Regions from separate parts of the Carnobacterium sp. 17-4 genome, predicted to be linked through region 2. Evidence: riboswitches for the same ligand, from Rfam matches in the RefSeq annotation. Region 2 holds a riboswitch; the other holds the start of a gene.
The links. Region 2 has a riboswitch for FMN ahead of ribD (bifunctional diaminohydroxyphosphoribosylaminopyrimidine deaminase/5-amino-6-(5-phosphoribosylamino)uracil reductase RibD). Riboswitches for the same ligand answer to the same signal wherever they lie in the genome.

Region 1: linked by a shared signal. The riboswitch ahead of CAR_RS05155 (ECF transporter S component) and the one ahead of ribD (bifunctional diaminohydroxyphosphoribosylaminopyrimidine deaminase/5-amino-6-(5-phosphoribosylamino)uracil reductase RibD) in region 2 are both predicted to bind FMN.

What each region holds. Positions count from the first base shown of each region.
Region 1 is NC_015391.1:1,054,682-1,058,106, forward strand. It holds gene CAR_RS05150 (sensor histidine kinase) at 1-1,009, shown strand, start outside; FMN riboswitch at 1,088-1,211, shown strand; gene CAR_RS05155 (ECF transporter S component) at 1,352-1,933, shown strand; gene CAR_RS05160 (helix-turn-helix domain-containing protein) at 2,123-3,193, shown strand; gene CAR_RS05165 (RecQ family ATP-dependent DNA helicase) at 3,186-3,425, shown strand, end outside.
Region 2 is NC_015391.1:473,649-477,073, reverse strand. It holds gene CAR_RS02320 (riboflavin synthase) at 1-500, opposite strand, end outside; gene ribD (bifunctional diaminohydroxyphosphoribosylaminopyrimidine deaminase/5-amino-6-(5-phosphoribosylamino)uracil reductase RibD) at 528-1,601, opposite strand; FMN riboswitch at 1,746-1,861, opposite strand; FMN riboswitch at 2,014-2,128, opposite strand; gene CAR_RS02310 (enoyl-CoA hydratase/isomerase family protein) at 2,552-3,340, opposite strand.

The DNA of each region.
Region 1 (3,425 bases), 580 kb from region 2:
CTCGACTGGAGTATTGTATTACAATCAAGATAAAACATTGTTGATGTCTAATCCACTTGGAGATGAATACTTACAACACTTGTATCGATCAGATCAAGTGATGAAAACAATCATACCTGAAGTGTTAGAATATCGAATTGATTCTGTTATCAAATTTCCAGAAAAAGTAAGTTACGAAAACAATATCGATGATTATTATTACAATATAACGTTGATCCCACTTTTTGATGAAAATTTAGAAAGTGTTCGTGGTGTATTGGTTTCTATTCAGGACATTACTAAAGAAAAACGACTTGATATTATGAGAAATGATTTTATCAACAATATATCTCATGAATTAAGAACACCGTTAGTTATGATTCAAGGATACAGTGAAGCTATTTTGGATGATGTAGCTGAAACACAAGAAGAAAAAAAAGAAATGGCTAAGATAATCGGTGAAGAATCTATTCGAATGAACCGTATGGTCAACGAAATGCTCGATAGTTCTAGAATGGAAGCGGGCTTTATTAATTTGATTAAACTGGATGTACAGTTAGACGACTTTTTCAATAAGTTATTTACGCGATTTGCTACTATGTCTGAAAAAAATAATATTGAGATGAAATTGACGATTGATCCTAATTTAGACTCTTATTATATGGATGAAGACAAAATGAACCAAGTATTTGTAAACTTGATAAATAATGCGATCAGACATACTAGTTTGTCAAATAAAGAAAATAAGAAAGTAGAAATTTGGGTTCATTTAGAAAAAATAATGGATGAAATTTTGATTGAAGTAAGGGATAACGGAACAGGAATTTCTGAAGAAGATGTTCCTTATGTTTTCGATCGATTTTATAAAGCTGATAAATCGCGTACTGTGATGAAAGGCAATAAAACAGGAACAGGAATCGGTTTATCCATTGTTAAAAATATTATAGAAGCACATGGCGGCTTTGTCGAAGTAAAAAGCGTTATAAATGAGCATACTACTTTTGTTGTTCATTTACCGTATATCGATTGATTCATTAATAAAAAGTAAGTAACTATTGATTTTTCTTTTATTATGATATACAATTAAAATGTTAAAAAAAATATAAAGATTCGTCTTCAGGGGCAGGGTGAAATTCCCGACCGGTGGTATAGTCCACGAGCTAAATAGCATTATTTAGTTGAACTGGTTAAATTCCAGTACCGACAGTAAAGTCTGAATAAAGAAGATGGAGTTTATTTGAATATGCATCATTGTTCAAGTGCTCTGTTTAATTATCTATCTGAAGATAATTTGGACGAGCATTTTTATATTGCTTTTATTTAAATAGACTCAGTAATGCCTACGCTGATGAATCCTTTTAGGAGGATTTTTATGCAAACTAGTAACACGAAAAAAATGGTGGGAATCTCCATGTTGGCTGCTTTTGCAACCATTTTGATTTCATTTGGCTTTCCAATAATTCCAGGAGTTACTTTTCTTAAAGTAGACTTTAGTGATATTCCTGTTTTGATTGGAATGTTCTTATACGGTCCGGTTGGAGGCGTGATGGTTGCGTTCATACGTTCATTACTGCATTACATTCAAACGGGTGGTGACGCAGGATATCCCATTGGGGATACTGCAAGTTTTATAGCTTCTGTCGCGTATACATTGCCAATCTATTTAATCATGAAGACTAAAGTTCATGATATGAAAAATATTGTTTTTGCAAATGTGATTGGAACTGTATCTTTAACAGTTGTTCTATCATTTGTAAATTATTTATTCTTACTTCCTTTATACTTAAAAGTATTAAACTTTAGTGTAGGACCTATTAGAGAGTATCTTTTAATGGGTGTTATACCATTTAATATAATAAAAGGAGCAATAGTAAGCACAGTATTTATCTTAATCTTTGCAAAATTAAAAAATTGGTTGTTTCGTAACCAAATGACAAAAATTAGTTTTAAATAAATGAGAGAAATCGCAATTTTATTGCGGTTTCTTTTTTTATCTCTAAAATCATGCATTCGCTCCTGATTAATATTTATTAAAATTTATAAAAGAATACCCTAAAATTAGTTATTTTTGGTATATTAGATTTAACGATCTATCAGCGTTGCTGTTACGGTTGTTAAAGTATCTGAAATGAGGGTGAATGTCTTGGAGCAATCGTTATACAGTCAGATTTTCTGTCTTTCATTATATTCTAAAGACTACCCAATTAAACCTTCAACGCTATACCATATTCTAATAGGAAAAAGAACTGCTTCGATTTTGTTCAAAGCGCATACTTACCAAATGATCAAGTTTTTTTCAATTTTCCCCAATCTAAAACGAGAACAGTATAACCAGATGATTCAAGGTTTCGTTGCCAAAGGTTGGATCAAAGCAAACGATGCGAATGAAGAGTTTTATCTTTCTGAACAAGGGAAGGCAGAAGTAGAAGTCTATTTTTCTGAACATTTTTACCCCACAAATTTAAATCAATTATTAAATGGAAAAGCTACTAAGGAATTTTGGGAAAAAATTGTGTTTTTGACCCAAGTTCTTTCAGAATTACGGTACCAAAATAAGCGTTATTTACCTGTTAATAAAGAATGGAAAAACCAACTTTGGGTAAAAAATTGGTTGAAAAATAATCCATTGGATAAACAAGATCTCGCTCAATCTTTTGGAAAAGAATGGATTCATGTATTAAAAAACTTGGATTCATTTGCTGCAGAAATAGTGGTGTCACAATTGACAGGATATGAAAAATTTGGGAAAACAATTACTCAATTAGCTTCGATGCATAAAATTGAAGCGTTAGAAATGGCTTTTTTACTTCAAAATGCTATTATTCAAGTAATGGATCAAGTTGTTCGAAAAAAAGAAAACTATCCTCTATTTTATTTGATTTATCAAGAATGTATCAGAGATCCCTACAGTAATCTAAGCCAAAGTACAAGATTGACCGCAAACTATTTAGATAAAGGACTTTCTATTGAAAATATTGCACTTAAGAGGAAATTAAAGGCAAATACTATTTCAGAACACATCATTGAATTGGCTATTATTTTTCCGGATTTCGATATTTCTAGTGTAATACCGGATAGCGATTACCAACATTTAGTTACGGCATTTCAATCTAATGAAAAGATTAGCTATGAGGAATTAGAAAAAGATATGCCTCAGGTCCCATTTTCATGGTACAGATTGATCCAAGTTGAAAGGAGTCGTACCGATGAATAATAGAGAGCTCATCAAACAAAATTTAGAGGAATATTTTGGGTATACCTCTTTTAGAAATGGGCAAGAGGAAGCGGTTTTAGCAGCTTTGGAAGGTCGACACACCTTAGTTATGCTGCCAACTGGCACAGGAAAATCAATTTGTTATCAATTAACAGGTTATTGTTTGAATGGTCTTGTAGTGATTGTTTCACCTCTATTGTCTTTAATGCAAGACCAAGTAGAACAGTTAAAG
Region 2 (3,425 bases):
GTCTCTTCACCGGTATGAGGAATGACAGAAACCTTGAACGACTGATCATCTACTGTCACAACTGTCAAACTAACTCCGTCAATCGCTATAGAACCTTTCTCGATAATGTAACGCAATAATTTAGGACTTGTTTCAACCGTGATCCAAACGGCATTATCCTCACGCTTCATTTCTCTTATCTCTCCTGTTCCATCGATATGGCCACTCACCATATGGCCACCAAGACGCGTTTCCAAACTTAATGCTCGTTCCAAGTTGACGTAACTTCCAGGCGCTAATTCCCCTATGTTCGTCCGTTTTAACGATTCGGACATGACATCCGCATCAAAGGAATCATTTCCTATCTTCGTCACGGTCAAACAAATGCCATTTGTCGAGATACTATCTCCGATACGAGTCCCTTGCAATACTTTTTGTCCCTTTATTTTGAGTATTGAAGACTTTTCACCTCGTTTGATTGATTGAATCGTTCCCATCTCCTCAATAATTCCTGTAAACATGCTTTCCCTCCAATCGATTGTTTCTCTTTATTTAACAATATAGCCTTCCACAAACAGATCTTCTCCGACCATCACAGGCGTCATCCGATCAATTTGAAAAGCACTTTTTAATGAGTGAACTCCTGCCCCTTCTACAGCTGTTTTAGCCTCTTTTCCTCCGATGATTTTTGGTGCAATATAGGACTGTATTTTGTCCACGATCCCTTCTTCCAAAGCCGAGAAATTCAAAGTTGCACCGCCTTCCAGTAAGATACTATCGATTCCTTTAGCTCCTACTACCTTCATTAATTCTTGTAAATCAACTCTTCCATATTTTTCTTTAGTCACAATCACTTCAATCCCCATTTGCTTTAAAGTTTCTAATTTTTCATTATTGGCTCTTTTGGTGGTAGCCACAATTGTCTTCGCTTTATCTTGTTGGGTTAATACCTTTGAGGCGATTGGGATTCTTAGCTGACTATCCACAACAATTCTAATAGGATTACGACTGTTTAGTGTTCTAGAAGTTAGTTGTGGGTCATCCTTGATAATCGTTTCAATACCGACCATGATTCCCGCTAATTCATGGCGCAAAGAATGAACTTGTTTCCTAGATGACTCACCAGAAATCCATTGAGATTCGCCTGTCACTGTAGCGATTTTTCCATCTAGTGACATCGCATTTTTCATAACCACAAATGGTTCTTTTGTGACAATGTATTTTATAAAGATCTCATTCAATTTTTGACTCTCTTCTTCTAATACACCAGTAACTACTTCAATTCCGTTGCTACGAAGTCTTTCAATTCCTTTTCCAGCAACTAGTGGGTTTGGATCAAGTGTGCCCACGACTACTCGTTTAATATTCTTGTCTATCAATAAGTCTGAACAAGGTGGTGTTTTCCCAAAATGAGAACAAGGTTCTAACGTGACATACAACGTTGCTCCAGTCACATCTTTTTTTGCTGATACAATAGCATTTACTTCCGCATGAGGCTGTCCATATTTTTGATGATATCCTTGCCCAATAACTCTTCCACCTTTTACAATGACCGCTCCAACTAAAGGATTAGGAGTTGTCCACCCTTTTCCCTTTCTTGCCAAGTCCAGTGCCATCCTCATGTACAATTCATCCAATCTCTCACTCCATTCAATTTAAAAAAGCCCCAAGAATATACTCTCAGGGCTTTCATCATTTTTTTGCTTACAAGACTCAACAAATAACTCCGAATACTCTGTACTCGGTTACTTTTTGATTTTTGTAAACTTTGTCTTCGCTTTATCCAGACTATAACTGTCGGCTTCGGAATCTAACCGAATCTGCCTTACGGCTCGTGGGCTTTACCACCGGTAGGGACTTGCACCCTGCCCTGAAGACTATTCAATTTTTACTTTTCGACACAAAAAAGCCCCAGATTTTTATATCCAGGGCTTCGACTTATAGCTAAATAAGACTAGTTAATAGTTGCTTCACAAATTCATGATAGCTATCTGTCCAAAAAAGACTATAGCTATCTTAACTTCTCTGCAATTACTTTGTCTTCGCTTTATCCAGACTATACTGTCGGCTTCGGAATCTAACCGAATCTGCCTTGCGGCTCGTGGGCTTTACCACCGGTAGGGACTTGCACCCTGCCCTGAAGACTAATTTACTTTTATAATGTAAGAATATATTTAAATACAAGAGATGTCAATGTCTTTTATTTTAACTGTCCGACTACCTTTATTACTAAGTGTACTAAAAGTACTTTCTAAAGGATAAAAATCATTCTTACTTACTTTTTTATTTTTACTAATCTACCTGCACGATAATACAAATCTTGATAATTTAAATCAACTAGGTAGATTTCTTCAGTTTCCTTTAAAGGTTCATCTTCATAACTATTTAAACTATACAAAATTATTAACTGGTTGCATCCATTTTCAAATTGCTCAAGAATATAACCTTCCAATGCTTTTAATGTGTTTTTAAATTTTGGTGCTTTCCCTACATTTAGGATGCCGTTTATTTAAAACTTCCGAGGCTGTTTTTCAGAAGTCTATTAATCGCTTTTTTACATGAACAACTTAATTCAGTGTCCTCTGAAGTGAGGTGCTCTTTTTTCAAGAAACGCCGTGACAGCCTCTTTATGATCATCTGTTAAAGAAGACAGATGCATCAGTTGTGCCTCTCTATGATTGAATTTCTCTAAATCACTATAAAAAAACTCATTGGAAAGTTGCTTTTGATAGGAAACCGTCTGTGTTGGTAATGAAGCTACTTTTTTTGCAAATGCCCATGTTTCTTCCTCTAATGTGCCATCTTCAACCACTTTATTTGCCAAACCTAAATCAAATGCACGCTCTCCTTTGATAGGTTTAGAAAACATTAACAATTCTGTTGCTATTGAGATCCCTACCATCTTTTGCAATAAATAAAGTACACCTGTGTCTCCTGGTAATCCCATGCCTATAAAGGCTGTAACAAGAGAGCTGCGTTTCTCCATGATACGAAAATCAGCTGCTAATGCTACCCCCATGCCCGCGCCCGCTGCCGCTCCATTGATAGAAGCAATAACCGGTTTGCTGCAGTTTCGAATGGCACGACCCATTGCCCCTGTAGCTTCGACCAAATGTTCTGGAATCCCTTCATCATCTTTTTCTATCATCTCTTTAAATTGGTTGATGTCTCCTCCTCCACAGAACAACTTTCCTTTTCCTGCCAAAACCACTGCACGAATATTACCATCTTCTGATGCTTTCGTTAAAGCTTCTGGAATCTCTCGAAATGAAACTTCTGAGAAGGCATTTCCTACTTCAGGTCTATTAAAAGTGATGTACGCAATATTCTCTTTTTCTTCATACAGGATTGTTTTATACATTTCTACTTACCCCCTCTTTTCTGACAATAATACGGACGACTTAGCAGCAATAGCTTTCTTACAAAATCAGTAGGAAATTCATTTT